Linked DNA regions of Polyangium mundeleinium. The protein of the gene in region 2 interacts with the protein of the main gene of each other region in a pairwise test. Links are inferred from orthologs where the notes say so. Each region holds a gene or a part of one and is shown on either strand. Other genes may lie near its edges.

Region 1 (6,785 bases), 590 kb from region 2 along the record:
CGTGCATGCGCTGGTTCATGTACTCGCCGCGGCCGTCGGGCAGCGCCGTGAAGAGGATCTCGGGCACGGTGTCGGCCATGGCGCGGAAGCGCGCCTCGCTCTCGCCGAGGGCCTGCTCGGCGCGCTTGCGAGCGTCGATGCTGATGATGCAGCCGACGAGGCGGACGGGCGTGCCGCTCTCGTCGTGGACCAGCCGGGCGTGGTCCCACACCCAGACCCAGCGGCCGTCCCGGTGACGGACGCGGTACTCGGCGTCGACGACGGGCTGGTTGCGGTTGCGGATCGTGGTGCGGCCGGAGAAACAGGAAAGGTCGTCGGGGTGGATGCGGCCTCGCCACCAGGCGTCGGTGGCCGGGACCTCCTCGGGCCGGTAGCCGAGCATCTCGACCAGGCCCCCGGAGCGCCAGACGTGGTTCGTCAGGAAATCCCAGTCGTAGGCCGTGCCGCGGATGGCCTCGGTCGCCAGGCGAAAGCGCTCCTCGCTCTCGCGCAGGGCGTTCCCTTCCTCGCCGCCTTCGCCTTCTTCCCGCACGCGGCCCCCCCGTTCGGCCAGGAACAATCCGGACTCGTGTTTGCCTGGCTCTCGTCTCTCACGATCGCCGGCGTGGTCGTGCGGGGGATTTCCCATGCTGCGATGTTCCAACGGCTCAGCGTCAAAAAGCAATCACACGTAAGTAGTATCTCACGGGACGGATTTCATTCCGGAGACCACGGAGGTGGCTACCTCTGTACAGGCAAGTCAGAGAGTCCCTGATGGAGGGGAGGGAAATTCCTCCCAACGAGGAAAACCTGGCCTTGACAAACTCGCGCCTGGTCCGCGAGGCTTCTCGCCGCATGCCACGCGTCACGTTCACCCCGCATATCGCGAGGCACGTCCCCTGCCCGGCGCGCGACGTCGACGGGCGCACCGTCCGCGAGGCCCTCGACGTGTATTTCGCAGCCGAGCCGGCCGTGCGAGGGTACGTCCTCGACGAGCAGGGCGTCGTCCGCAAGCACGTGGTCATCTTCGTCGACGGTCAGCAGACGACAGATCGAACGAGCCTCGGAGACAGGGTGAGCGAGGGCTCGGTGATCTACGTGATGCAAGCGCTTTCCGGGGGTTAGAGGCCATGTCGAGCAGGTTGTTCGTGGCGACGCGCAAAGGGCTTTTCCGTCTCGATCGAAAGCCTTCGGGATGGACGAGCAGCGAGGTCTCGTTCCTCGGTGACAACGTTTCGATGGTGCTGCCGGATCCGCGCGATGGGACACTTTATGCAGCACTCGCGCTGGGGCATTTCGGGGTGAAGCTCCGGCGCTCGCGGGACGAGGGCGCGACGTGGGAGGAGATCACGGCGCCCGCCTATCCGCCGCTGCCCGAAGGAGCCGAGCCGGACAAGACGCCGGACGGGCGCGAATGGCCGCAGCGGGTGGAGCTCTTGTGGAGCCTGGAAGCCGGTCGCGAGCAGGAGCCGGGGCATCTCTGGTGCGGGACGATCCCGGGGGGCCTGTTCCGCTCGAAGGACCACGGGCAGTCATGGGATCTCGTGCAGTCGTTATGGGATCACCCGACCCGCAAGGGCTGGTTCGGCGGCGGCTACGATTGGCCAGGGATCCACTCGATCTGCGTGGATCGCGGCGGGGTGACGGTGGGGATCTCCTGCGGGGGCGTGTGGCGCTCGACGGACGACGGAGCGACGTGGGAGACGCGGACCGAGGGGATGTACGCCGAATACATGCCGCCCGAGCGTCGAGGCGATCCAGGCATCCAGGACCCGCACCGCCTCGTGGCCTGCGCCGCGCAACCCGATGCGCTCTGGACACAGCACCACAACGGGCTCTTCCGCTCGACGAACGGAGGAAAAACCTGGCGCGAGGTGACGTCGGTGAAGCCAAGCAAGTTCGGCTTCACGATGGCCGTGCACCCGCGGGATCCAGAGACGGCGTGGGTGGTGCCCGCGAAGAAGGACGAGCAGCGGGTCCCGGTCGACGGGAAGGTGGTGGTGGCGCGGACGCGCGACGGCGGGGCGAGCTTCACGGTGCTCGAACGAGGTTTGCCCCAAGGGAACGCGTTTGATTTGACGTACCGCCACGGCCTCGACGTCGACGGCACGGGGAACGTGCTGGCGTTCGGGACGACGACGGGGTCCTTGTGGCTCAGCGAGGACGGCGGGGATTCATGGCAGACGATCTCGAATCACCTGCCGCCGGTGTACGCGGTGCGGTTCGCCGAGGGCGCAGCGGACGCTTGAGCTAGAGCGCCGACCCGTTCGGCGTTCTGCGAGATCGCGAAGCGAGCTCGCCTCGGGGGGGTGAATCGACCGGGCTTTGCCCGGGCGAGAGGGGGACGCGAGGCGTCCCCCTCGGGACAAAAGACCTAGAACATCGAGCGGTTGCAAACCGATCGATGTTCTAGGGGACGTAGTTCCAGGCGCAGAAGCCGTTCTTGCAGACGAACCCCTCCGCGTTCGGGCAATCGCAGGTGGAGCCGACGGAGTCGTCGCATTGGAGCTCCTGGCTCGTCGTGAGCAGCTCGTAGAAGCGCGTGGTGTCCGCGTCGAGGCGGGCGACGAGGTTGCGCGTGCAGCCGCAGCTCGTGCCCTTGAGCTCCTGGCCACACTGGGCGTCGGCCGTGCAGCTCATGATCGCCGCCTGCTCCTTCGGGAGCTCCACCTCGATCTCGGCGCAGGTGAGGTCGGACGCGCTGCCGCCGCTCCCGCCGCCGCCGGTCGTGCCGGAGCTGCCACCGCCGTCGCTCCCGCCGGAGCTGCCGGCGCCGCCCGTGCCGTTGCCGGTGGTGCCGCCCGCGCCGGCATCACCGCCGGACGGAGAGCCTCCGCCGCTGACGTCGGACGCGCAGCCGAGGAGGGAGAGGAGCAGGAGCGTGGACAATCCGGTGAGGACGCGAAGCATGAAAAAACCTCCGTGCGCACGTGGTTGCGTGCACACGGAGGTTACCATGGCCCGATCGGCCGAGCGGTCAGGCGAACGCTTCGTCCATGAGCCGCTTCTGCTCCAGGTTGTGGCTCGCCTTCGACCCAGTCGCGGGGCTCGCGCTCGGCTGACGACCCACGACGGAGAGCGGGAAGCGTCCGCCGAGGAACTGGGGAAGCACCGCGTTGATGTAGTACCAGGCGCCGTAGTTGATCGGCTCCTCCTGGACCCACACGAGCTTCGTGCCTTCCTTGTAATTCGCGAGCACGTCGGTGAGCTCGCGGTTCAGCGGGAAGAGCTGCTCGAGCCGCACGATGGCCACGTCCTTGAGGCCGCGCTGCTCCCGCGTCACGGCGAGGTCGTAGTAGACCTTGCCCGAGCAGAGCAGGATCTTTTTCACCTCCGAAGGATCGACCACGTCGTCGCCGATCGCGCGCTGGAATCGGCCGTTCGCGAGGTCGTCGATCGTGGAGACGGGGCGCGGGCCCTTGGCCGTGGTGGCGACGCGGAGCAGGCTCTTCGGCGTGGCGATGATGAGCGGCTTGCGCCACGGGCGAAGGACCTGGCGGCGCAGCACGTGGAAGAGCTGGGCCGGCGTCGTCAGGTTGCAGACCTGGATGTTGTCCTCGGCGCTGTTCTGGAGGAAGCGCTCCATACGCGCGCTCGAGTGCTCCGGGCCCTGGCCCTCGTAGCCGTGCGGGAGGAAGAGGACGAGGCCCGAGAGCCTGTGCCACTTGTCCTCGCTCGACGTGATGAACTGGTCGACGATGACCTGCGCGCCGTTGAGGAAGTCGCCGAACTGCGCCTCCCAGATGACGAGCGCGTCGGGGTAGTCGAGCGCGTAGCCGAACTCGAAGCCGAGCACGCCCGCCTCGCTGAGGGGGCTGTTGTGGATGTCGAGGCGCGCGGGGCCCTCCGCGACACGCGAGAGCGGGGCGAAGCTCTCGCCCGTCTCGATGTCGACGACGACCGCGTGGCGATGGCTGAACGTCCCGCGGCGCACGTCCTGGCCCGAGATGCGCACGGGCGTCTTCTCGGAGAGGAGCGAGGCGTACGCGAGCATCTCGCCCGTGCCCCAGTCGAAGGGCTCGCCCTTCACGAGGCGGTCGTGGCGCGCCTTCAGGATGGGCATGACCTTCGGGTGCACCTTGAAGTCGCCCGGCAGCTCGAGGAGGCGGCGCGAGAGGTCGATGAGCTTGTCGGCGGGCACGCCCGTCGGCACCTCGGGCGTGGCCGCGTCGCGGCCGCCGCGGTAGCTCGACCACACGCCGGCCATCGCGTACGTGACCGGTGCGAAGCCCTTCTGCTTGACCTCTTGCAGCGCGACGTTGAGCGCCTCGCGGCGGCGGACGAGGATCTCCTCGGCCTTCTCTTCGCTCACCTGGCCCATCGCGACCAGGCGCTTCACGTACATCTGCCGGACGGTCGGCTTCTTGTCGATGACGGCGTACATCCGCGGCTGCGTGTAGCGCGGCTCGTCGCCCTCGTTGTGGCCGTAGCGGCGGTAGCAGTACATGTCGATCACGACATCCAGGCCGAAGCGCTGGCGCCACTCGCTCGCGAGCAGCGCGACTTGCGCGACAGCCTCCGGATCCTCGCCGTTCACGTGGAAGACGGGGACCTTCAGCATGCGCGTGATGTCGGACGCGTACCGCGTGGAGCGCGACTCGCTCGGGTTCGTCGTGAACCCGACCTGGTTGTTCACGATCACGTGAATCGTGCCACCGGTCCGGTAGCCCTCGAGGTTGCTCATGTTGAGCGTCTCGGGGACGATGCCCTGGCCGATGAACGCGGCGTCGCCGTGGATGAGCAAGGGCATGACCTTGCGCGCGGCGTCAGGGGAGCCGGCGCCGATGCGGTCCTGCTTGGCGCGGACGCGGCCCTCGACCACAGGGTTCACGAACTCGAGGTGGCTCGGGTTGAACGTGAGCGTGAGGTGGACCTTGTGGCCCGACTCCGTGATGCGGTCGTTCGAGTAGCCGAGGTGGTACTTCACGTCGCCCGCGCCGACGTACCGCTCGGGATCTTTGTCCTCGAAGTGCGCGAAGATCTCGCGCGGGCTCTTTTCGAGGATGTTCGAGAGCACGTTGAGGCGGCCGCGGTGCGCCATGCCGAAGACGATCTCGTCGACGCCCTCGGCGCCGGCGCGCTCGATGAGGAGGTCGAGCAGCGGGATCAGCGCCTCGCCGCCTTCGAGCGAGAAGCGCTTCGTGCCGGCCTCGTAGCTCCGGTGGATGAACTGCTCGAAGATCTCGGCGTCGGAGAGCTTCGTCAGGATGCGGAGCTGCTTGTCGCGGCTGAGCTCGAGGCGGTTCTTCGTCGCCTCCATGCGACGCTGGAGCCAAACGCGCTGGTCCGGATCCTCGATGTGCGTGAACTCGACGCCGATCGAGCGGCAGTACGTTTCCTCCAGGCGGTTCATGATCTCGCGGAGCGTGGAGATCGCGGGCAGCCCGGCGAGGTCGACCGTGGGGAAGGGCTGGTCGAGGTCCGCTTCGCTGAGGTCGAAGTTGTCGAGGTTGAGCTCGGGCGGCGCGGGCGGCGGCAAACCGAGCGGATCGATGTGCGCGAAGAGGTGGCCTCGCACGCGGTACGCGTTGACGAGCTGGTAGACGCGCGCGCGGGTCGCCGCGGTCGACATCATCTCCTGCTCGGAGGAGATGAAATCGAAGCCCGGCACGCGCGGCGGCGGGGGCGGCGGCGACGAACGGCGCTGCCGGCGCGCCGGCTCCTGCGTAAACAGGCTCGCCTGCGCGGGCGCGGCTCCACCGTTCGTGTAGCGCGGCGGCTCCGCGAGCGGCGCGGGGGACGTCACGGGCGACGCCGCCGGCGGAGCGACCTGCACGGGCGCTCGAACCACCGGGGCGGCTGTCTGGGACGGACCTCGTCGTCCCTCGAAGAAGGTCCTCCAGCTCGGGTCGACCTTCTCGGGATTCTCCAGGTATTGCGCGTAGAGCTCTTCGACGAACCCTGCGTTGATGCCGAAATCAAGCTGCATGGGTGGCATTGGGGCGGCAGGGAAATAACGCGGGATCGGTGTCGCCGCCAGCGCAGTTTTTTCGGAGCGCGTATAGCTGGAAACCAGAGAGACCACCCGTGGAGCGGGCGCCCAAGCCCCAGGGTGCGCTACATACGTACCCACGACGAAGTGGGGACGGCCGGGGACGAGCCCGGCCCGGTGCCACCGACGGGGATTGTACGACAATGAACGACGGGCTCGATCGGTTTCGCGCGCACCTGTTTCACGACGAGCGCCTCGGCTTCTGGCTGGACACGAGCCGGATCCGGTGGGCGGCGGACTTCCTCGACGGGCTCGAGCCGCGGCTCCAGGCGGCCTACGAGGCGATGGCAGCGCTCGAACGCGGCGCGGTCGCGAACCCCGACGAGGGGCGCATGGTGGGTCACTACTGGCTCCGGGCGCCCGAGCTCGCGCCGGATCCGTCGATCCGCGACGCGATCACCACGACGCTCGGACGCGTGCTCACGTTCGCAGAGGACGTGCACGCCGCGCGCATCCGCCCCGAGCGCGCGAGCCGCTTCCGCGACGTGTTGCTCATCGGCATCGGCGGCTCGGCACTCGGGCCCCAGCTCGTCTCCGCCGCGCTCACGTCGCCCGCGGATCGCATGCGCGTCTGGTTCTTCGACAACACCGATCCCGACGGATTCGATCGCACCCTCGACGCGATCGGCGACGCGCTCCCCGGGACGCTCGCGGTCGTCATCTCGAAGTCGGGCGGTACGAAGGAGACGCGCAACGGGATGCTCGAAGCCGAGGCAGCCTACGCGCGGCTCGGGCTCGACTTCGCGAAGCACGCGGTGGTGGTGACGGGCGAGGGCAGCGAGCTCGACAAGCACGCCGTGGCGCGCGGGTTTCT
Region 2 (8,003 bases):
TGCTGCGACGGAAAGGGCAGCGACGGCGGCGCCTTCCTTGCATTCTCCCGCGGTGGGGGAGACCATGCGTATGCCGCGCACGCCACACCTTCAGCGATCTCACGGATTCCGCATTTTAACGGGCGTGATCTTGGCGCTCGCCGCGTGCACGGGCAGCAGCTATGCAGATCGCCGCACGGACGTCGCGCCACCACGGCACACCGCTCCGTCCCCTGCCCCCGAGCTTCTGCGCTTCGACATCATGTCTGGATCCATTGCCAACCACTTCTATCGCCGCGGCACGGTCGCGGCGCACCTCCTCACGACCTCCGGCGCCGCCCCCCGCCTCCTCGTGGCGTTTCCCGCGGGCAATGCCGGCCTCGTCGTCGGCTTCGCGCCTCTCGCGCAGCCTGCGGCGTTCGACCTCGCGCCTTCCACCACGCTCGAAGGCGTCGAGCAGCCCGATGGAATGCGTGGCGTCACGGCGCATCTCGCCGCCCGCGCGCCCGCGTTGCGTGTCGACCACGCCCTCTTGGCCGGGATCCGATTCCTGCGCGACGACATGGCCGGAGGCCTCGGTCCTGGGGCGCCCTCGCTCGCGCACGTCGTGGATCCCGGACCGCCCCTCACCCTGCGGCGCACGATGCTGGACGGCCGACGCATCGAGCTCCGCATCGAGCCCATGGAAGGGTCCACCCTCACGCTCGATAACAACGATATTGTCTTGCACGCCGGACCCAGCGGCGAAATTCACTTCCTCATCACGGCCCTCCACGACGAGCCGCCGCTCGCGCCGTTTCCGGTCGAGGAGCTCCTCGATGCGCAGGCGGCAAACGATACGCAGGCGCGAAAGGCCCTCGCCTTCCTCACGTACCGCGAGAAGCTCCTCGCCGGCTCCTGGCGCTTCTTGACGTATTTCGGACGCGACACGCTGCTCGCGCTGCACATGCTCCTGCCCGCCCTCGAAGCCCCTGCCATCGAGGCGGGGCTCGGCTCGGTGCTCGATCGGCTCGCCCCGGACGGCGATGTCGCGCACGAGGAGGCCATCGGCGAATACGCGGTGTGGCTTCACGCAAGGGCGACCCCGCGGCCCGCGGATCTACGCGCGCCCGTCCTCGATTACAAGATGATCGACGACGACTTTCTCCTCGCCCCCATGGCCGCCGCGTACCTGCTCGACATGCCCGCGGGGAGCGCGCGCGCCCGAGGATTCCTCGCCCGCAAGACGCCTTCGGGGATGCTTTATCGCGACGCGCTCCGGAAAAACCTCGCGCTGGTGCTCACGCGCGCGGCCCCTTATGCGGCGCACCCGGGCCCGGGGACGCTGGTCGCGCTGAAGCCGGGCCTTCGCGTGGGCAATTGGCGCGATTCGGAGCAAGGCCTCGGCGGCGGGGACATTCCGTTCGACGTCAACGTGGCCCTCGTCCCCGCTGCGCTGCGCGCCGCCGCGCGCCTCTTCGCGAGCGACCTCCTCGGCCCGGACCCCGCCGCGGCCGGTGAGGCGCGGGCCTATGCCGACGCATGGAAAGGGGTTGAGCGCCATTTCAGGCTGGAGATCCCCGCGGCGACGGCGCGTGCGCGCGTCCGCGAATACGCGACCTCGGTGGGTCTCGACAGCACCGCCGCCGTCGCATCCATCGACGCCCCGATTCGCTTCCTCGCCCTCGCGCTCGACGCCGCGGGCCAACCGATCCCGGTGATGCATTCGGACACGGCGTTCGTCCTGCTCTTCGACGAACCCTCGCCCGAGCTTCTCACCCTCGTGGCCGGCGAGCTCCTGCGCCCCTTCCCGGCCGGGCTTCACACGGACGTCGGCATGCTGGTCTCGAATCCAGCGTATGCGGGTGATCCTGCCCTCGCCTCGATGTTCACGCGCGCCGATTACCACGGGACCGTGGTCTGGTCGTGGCAACAAGCCGCGATGGCCGCGGGTCTTTCCCGGCAGCTCGCACGCAAGGATCTCCCAGCCGCCACGCGCGAAGCCCTCGTCCTGGCCGAGCGCGTGTTGTGGGAGGGCATCGAGGCCACCCACGCGCGACGCGCCGAGGAGCTGTGGAGCTGGGAGCCTGCGGGCGGCAAGGCCGTGCTTCTCCCGTTTGGCCAGGCGCGCGGCCACGTGGACGAATCCAACGCGCTGCAGCTCTGGAGCACCGTCTATCTGGCGCTCCGGCCGCCGCCCAGGCATTGACATCCCGTCAGAAGCGGCACGGACGTCGCAGCTTCCTCCTCATTGTCGCGATCTCTCGCCGGGAGGGCGCCCTGCAGAACCTGGTCGACGGATTGACGTCATGTCGGCCAGCACAAGGTGCGTTGCAGAGCCGTGCGCCGCTCGATTCAGCGCGGATGGACGACGGTTTCAACACAAATTGCCGACAGCGAAGGGGAGTCGTGAATCATGAAAAAGCCGCTCGTGACCAGTCTCTTTGCAATCGCTGGTGGGCTCTTGTTCCTCCGTACGGCCATGGCGTTCGACGTCAACGCGGGCCCCATCTGGAACAACGCCGACGCGCAGAACAAATGCCCGGCCGTCTGTAGCGGCCTGCAATGGAACGGGCAGTGGACGACCACCGTGCCAAATCAAATGTCGGTCTGCGGCACGGTCCAGGGAGTCGACGTGCCGGTCGGGCCGATCTGGAACAACGACGACGCGCAGACGAAATGTCCGAGCCAGCTCAGCCGCGTGACCTGGAGCGGCCAGTGGACGACCACCGTGTGGGGCCAGATGTCGGTCTGCGGCTGCAACCCGCCGCCCCCGGCGAGCTAGCCGCTACCGCCGGAGCCCCGGCGCCTCGTGCCCGCTCGTGGCCACGTATTCGAGGTAGCCGCCGCCGTACTTGTGCACGCCCTCCGGGGTCAATTCGAGCACGCGGTTCGAGAGCTGCGCGAGGAAATGGCGATCGTGGGAGACGAACAGCATCGTCCCCTCGAAGTTCGAGAGCGCCTCCACCAGCATCTCTTTCGTCGCGATGTCGAGGTGGTTCGTCGGCTCGTCGAGGACCAGGAAATTCGGCGGATCATAGAGCATCCGCGCCAATACGAGCCGCGCCTTCTCCCCGCCGGAGAGCACACGGACGGGTTTGTCCACGTCGTCGCCCGAGAAGCCGAAGCAGCCCGCCAGCGTGCGCAGCGTGCCGAGCGAGGCATCGGGGAAGGAATGGATGAGCGTGCCGACCACCGTGAGCTCCGGATCGAGCACGTCCATCGCGTGCTGTGCGAAATACCCGAGCTTCACGCTCGCCCCGAGCGAGGCGCCCCCCGCGTCGGGCGAGAGGTCGCCGGCGATCATCTTGAGCAGCGTGGACTTGCCCGCGCCGTTGACGCCCATCACGCACCACCGCTCGCGCCGGCGGACCAGGAAATCGAGCCCGTCGTAGACCGTGCGGCTCCCGTAACGCTTCACCACGCCGTCGAGCTTCGCGACGTCCTCGCCCGAGCGGGGCGGCGCGCGGAAATCGAACATCTGCGGCCGCTTGCTCTTCTTCGGCGGCTCCAGCTTGTCGATCTTGTCGAGCTTCTTCACGCGGCTCTGGACCTGCGCCGCCTTCGCCGCGTGGGTCTTGAACCGCTCGATGAAGCGCATCTCCTTGGCGAGCATCGCTTGCTGGCGCTCGTATTGCGCCTCGGCCTGCTCGGCGGCGATCGCGCGCTGCCGCTCGTAGAAATCGTAATTGCCCGTGAACGTGGTGAGCTCGCCGCCGTCGATCTCCAGGATCTTCGTGCAGATCCGGTTCATGAACGCCCGGTCGTGGGCGGTGATGACGAGCGCGCCTTCGTAGGACTTCAAAAAGCCTTCGAGCCAGATGATCGACTCGATGTCGAGGTGGTTCGTCGGCTCGTCGAGCAGGAGCACGTCGGGGCGGAGCAGGAGGATCCGGGCCAGCGCCACGCGCATCTTCCAGCCGCCGGAGAGCGTGCCGACGTCGCGATCCATGAGCTCGTTCGAGAAGCCGAGGCCCGCGAGGATCTCCCGCGCCCGCGCGTCGAGCGCATACCCGTCGAGCTCGCTCCATTTCGCCTGGGCCTGCCCGTATCGTTCGAGCAGATCTTCCATCTCGTCGGCCCGGTCCGGATCGGCGAGCGCCGCTTCGAGCTCGGCGAGCTCAGCCGCGATCTCGGAGACGGGGCCGACGCCGTCCATCGTCTCGGCGACGATGCTCTTGCCTTTCATCTCGCCGACGTCTTGCCGGAAATACCCCACCGTGACGCCACGATCGATGGCGATCTGCCCCTCGTCCGGCGCCTCCTCGCGGGTGATCAAGCGAAAGAGCGTGGTCTTGCCCGAGCCGTTCGGGCCGACGAGGCCTATCTTCTCGCCGCGGTTGACGGCGGCAGAGGCCTCGACGAAGAGGATCTGCTTGCCGTGGCGCTTGCCAATGGAGTCGAGCCGGATCATGCGGGGCGCCTACTTAGCGGACCGCGGGCCCTAACGCATCCGAAAAAAACACGCCGTCGTCCGGAGGATGGAGGAACGGCGTGCGGCTCACGCGCGGCGCGGCACGCTCGGCTTCCAGGCACGGCGGCATTCTTCGCCTGCCGATGTGGATGTCCTCGCGTCGATGCAATCGGCGATCAGGGCATCGGGCAGCGCGGGTCCCCGTTCTGCGTCATCTGGATGACGTCGTCGCCGATGGGCAGCGGATCGCAGCCGTGGCCCTTCTCGCAGATGAAATCGAACTCGGGCATGGCCTTCGCGTGGCAATCGAGGCAATTGCCGTTGAACTGGTTCACGACGTCCGTGACGCCGCGCTTCACGATCTTCGTGCCCATCTCCGAGACTTCCAGGAAGAAAAACTCCCAGTCGCCCGACTCCGCGGCGAAGCCCGGCGCGCGCTTGACCATCGCCTCGGTCGGGATGAGCTGGATCACGGTCCCCACGGGGTAATCCGTCGTGCCGGGGGCATTGGCCGCGGCGAGCGTGGCGTCGAGGTTGCCGAGCTTGTTCGTGATGCGGAAGGAGCGGACCTTCTCCCAATCGAGGATACAATCGAAATCGGCGTCGGTCATGACGAGGTCCGCGCCGCCGGTGCCGCCGCTGCCACCGGTGCCGCCGCTGCCGCCGCTGCCGCCGCTGCCGCCGCTGCCGCCCGCGCCTGCATTGCCGCCCGCGCCTCCGCTGCCGCTGTTGTCGTCACCGCATGCAGAGGCGGCCGCGCACGCAAGGACCAATCCAAGGATCGAAGCAAAACCAAAGCGGGAATGAATCATGTAGAAGCTCCTCCATGGGTCCTACGCGAGCACCGCGTCGCCCGGGTTCGGCTTCTACAGGCTTTCCCGCCCCATCACAACGGCAATTCTTTGCGCGAGGCGCGACTCAGGGGGTCTTCGCCGTGCGGCGCTTGTCGCGGAGCCAGGCGAGGCCCGCGTCGAAGACGACGTCGTGCCCGCCCTCGAAGAGCACGAGCGTGGCGCTGCCAGAGGTGCGCGTGAGGTACGACGGGGCGCCGGCGCGCTCGTAAAGATCATTGGAGGAGGAAGTCGATACACGCCGCGTCGCCGTGGGGGCGAGGAGCTTGGCGAGCACGTCGTCCCCCACGCGATCGGCCGGATCGGCGAGGTCATTGAAGGCGGAGATCGAATGCCGCGGGGGCACGATGTCGTCGCGGATGCCCGTGGCCACGTAGACCGGCACGAAAGCCTGCTTCGCCTTTGCGAGGAGCGCGCTCGGGCTGCGACGGGAGCACTCGCGGAATGCGCGTGTGTCCGGGCGCGGCGCGCCGCCGCACACGCCCTCGATGAAGCGCGCATAATGCCGCTTGGGGGCGTGCTTCCGGTTGTACACGTACCAGTCGGGGATGTCGTAGACCGGCGCCCACGCGACGACGCCCGCCCAAAGGTCCGGGTGCCGCCCCGCCATCGCGAGCGCGGTCATTCCGCCGCCGGAAAAGCCCGCGAGATAGATCCGCGTCTCGTCGACGTGGCCGCGCTGCTTCGCGTAGGCAATGGCGTCGAGGATGTCCTGCGCGGCGAGGTCCGAGGCGGCGGCCTCGGGCCGGAGGTACGGCCCCCGAAAATCGGGGTGCACGAAGACCCAGTCGTTTTGCGCGGCGAACATGGCATACGGGATGCCGATGTTCTGCCGCCAGTCGGTGCTCCAGCTATGCAAGACCACGAGGAGGGGCCGCTTGCCAGCCGCGCCCGAATCGAAGAACATGGCCCGCTGCGCCGCGCCGTCGGCCGACGAGGGGAGCGTCACGGCCTCGATTCCGGGGACACGCTCCTTCCACGCCCCGAGGCCCGAGGCGCCCTCGCCGCCTGGAAATCGGGAGGCGAGCGTGAACACGGGCTCCACGCGCTTCACGCCCTCGGCGCGCGCGGGCCCCTCCGTGATCGAAAAAAGCGCCACGAGCGCCACCAGGGCAAGGAACCGAACACGATTCTGGATACGATTCATGCGGTCGTCTCTCGGAGCGCGGGTATAGCGGCTCCACCCAGCCGAGGCCATGCATCCCGCATGAATTGCGTATGCTGCGTCCGCCCGTCCGCGCATCGAGAACGACGCAATGAGGCACAGCGATTGCGTTCCCCACGGGCACGGGACGAACGTATCCAGACGCGCGAGGCCGCGCAGGAAGGGTGCAATGCCGAGCCCCATCGTTTCCATGCTGGTGCTCCTCGCGGGGATCCTCGTCTCCGGGTGTCGGGAAACACCCACCGCGCACGCGGAGCCCCACGTACCTCCGCAGATGTCCGCGCCTCGGCCGGCGCCCACGCCAGGCGAGCGCACGCGAGAACCGCTTTCGTTGATTCCGGAGTTTCCACGTGCGGCCGGCGGACCGTTCCCGTTCGGCGCGCAGGATTTGTCGGTATGGCAAGCGCGCATCCCGCGGATCGAGGAGGTCGAGATCGGCTCGTCCCTCGACGGGAGCAAGCAGCGCGCGCTGTTTTACGATCCGGGCCGGCCCGAGCCGCGTCCGCTGCTCGTGGCGCTCCATAGCTGGAGCGAGAATTACCTGCAGAGCATCGGCATCCCGTACGGGATCTTCGCCGAACGGAACGGCTGGGTGCTCATCCACCCCGATCACCGCGGGCCCTACCGGTCCCCCGCGTCGACGGCCTCCGAGCTCGCGCAGAGGGACGTGCTCGACGCGATCGACTACGCGAAGCGGCGCGCCCGCGTGGATCCGACGCGGATCTATCTCGTCGGGTATTCCGGCAGCGCGATGACGTCGCTCGTGCTCGCGGGCCGGCACCCGGAGATATGGGCCGGCGTCGTGTCCTGGGTGCCCATTTACGACCTCGTGGACTGGTACGGTTGGCTGCGCTCGAACCAGCCCGATCGCCATTATGCACACGAGGTCGCCGCAGCCTGCGGCGGCGCGCCCCGGCCGGGCACGCCCGCCGCGGACGAATGCCGCCGGCGGAGCCCACGCTCCCACCTCCAAGCCGCGCGCGGACGCGTGAACGTGTATCTCGGCGTGGGGATCTGGGACCAGCTCGTCCCCCCGGATCACGCCCTGCGCGCTTTTAATGACCTCGCGGCGCCCGCGGATCGGGTGCCCGTGGAGGACATCGGGCGAATCACCAAGACGCGCAGCATCCCGGAGACCCTCGGCGCCCCGGAGGCGCGCCCGCTCTACGAGGCCGCGAAGGCGAAGGTGGTCTTCGAACGCACGAGCGAACGCGCGACGGTGGTGGTTTTTCAGGGCGGGCACGACGTGATCTACAACGCGGGGCTCTCATGGCTTTCCAGCCAGCAGAGAACCGTGCTTCCATGAGCGGCGACAAACCCATGACCACCCTGCTCGTCAACATCGACGTCGACGACCTCGACCGCGCGATACGCTTTTACACGGGCGCCTTCGATCTCCGCATCGGCCGCCGCTTCGGCGACGCCGGCGTGGAGCTCGTGGGCGCGAATGCAGCGATCTATCTGCTCGTGAAGCAGGCGGACCGCCCTCCCTTTCCCGGATCGGCCTCGCCGCGGTCGTATGCCCGCCACTGGACGCCAATCCACCTCGATTTCGTGGTGGAGGACCTCGACGGCGCGCTCGCGCGGGCCGAGGCCGCCGGGGCGGTTCGGGAAG

The links. The genes of interacting proteins can lie anywhere in the genome.
Region 1: the proteins of POL67_RS42455 (region 2) and POL67_RS40245 interact in binary tests that used the Escherichia coli proteins (3 or more experiments, as listed by UniProt). The link is inferred for Polyangium mundeleinium from one-to-one orthologs.

The regions. Positions count from the first base shown.
Region 1 is NZ_JAQNDO010000001.1:10,196,043-10,202,827, forward strand. The notes cover bases 2,757-6,209. They hold POL67_RS40245 (2-oxoglutarate dehydrogenase E1 component), read right to left. Parts: upstream 5,909-6,209; coding sequence 2,957-5,908; downstream 2,757-2,956. Other genes in these bases: POL67_RS40240 (hypothetical protein), read right to left, coding at 2,757-2,889; POL67_RS40250 (glucose-6-phosphate isomerase), read left to right, coding at 6,115-6,209. In the rest of the region: POL67_RS40225 (PAS domain-containing protein), read right to left, coding at 1-532; POL67_RS40230 (MoaD/ThiS family protein), read left to right, coding at 796-1,104; POL67_RS40235 (WD40/YVTN/BNR-like repeat-containing protein), read left to right, coding at 1,110-2,228; more of POL67_RS40240, read right to left, coding at 2,389-2,756; more of POL67_RS40250, read left to right, coding at 6,210-6,785. UniProt on the Escherichia coli protein: E1 component of the 2-oxoglutarate dehydrogenase (OGDH) complex which catalyzes the decarboxylation of 2-oxoglutarate, the first step in the conversion of 2-oxoglutarate to succinyl-CoA and CO(2).
Region 2 is NZ_JAQNDO010000001.1:10,786,591-10,794,593, forward strand. What follows is about bases 2,060-4,914. They hold POL67_RS42455 (ABC-F family ATP-binding cassette domain-containing protein), read right to left. Parts: upstream 4,373-4,914; coding sequence 2,747-4,372; downstream 2,060-2,746. Other genes in these bases: POL67_RS42445 (hypothetical protein), read left to right, coding at 2,060-2,167; POL67_RS42450 (mannan-binding lectin), read left to right, coding at 2,375-2,743; POL67_RS42460 (hypothetical protein), read right to left, coding at 4,549-4,914. In the rest of the region: more of POL67_RS42445, read left to right, coding at 125-2,059; more of POL67_RS42460, read right to left, coding at 4,915-5,184; POL67_RS42465 (alpha/beta hydrolase family protein), read right to left, coding at 5,291-6,370; POL67_RS42470 (alpha/beta hydrolase family protein), read left to right, coding at 6,558-7,694; POL67_RS42475 (VOC family protein), read left to right, coding at 7,691-8,003. UniProt on the Escherichia coli protein: Genetic data indicate it may be involved in ribosome assembly or function.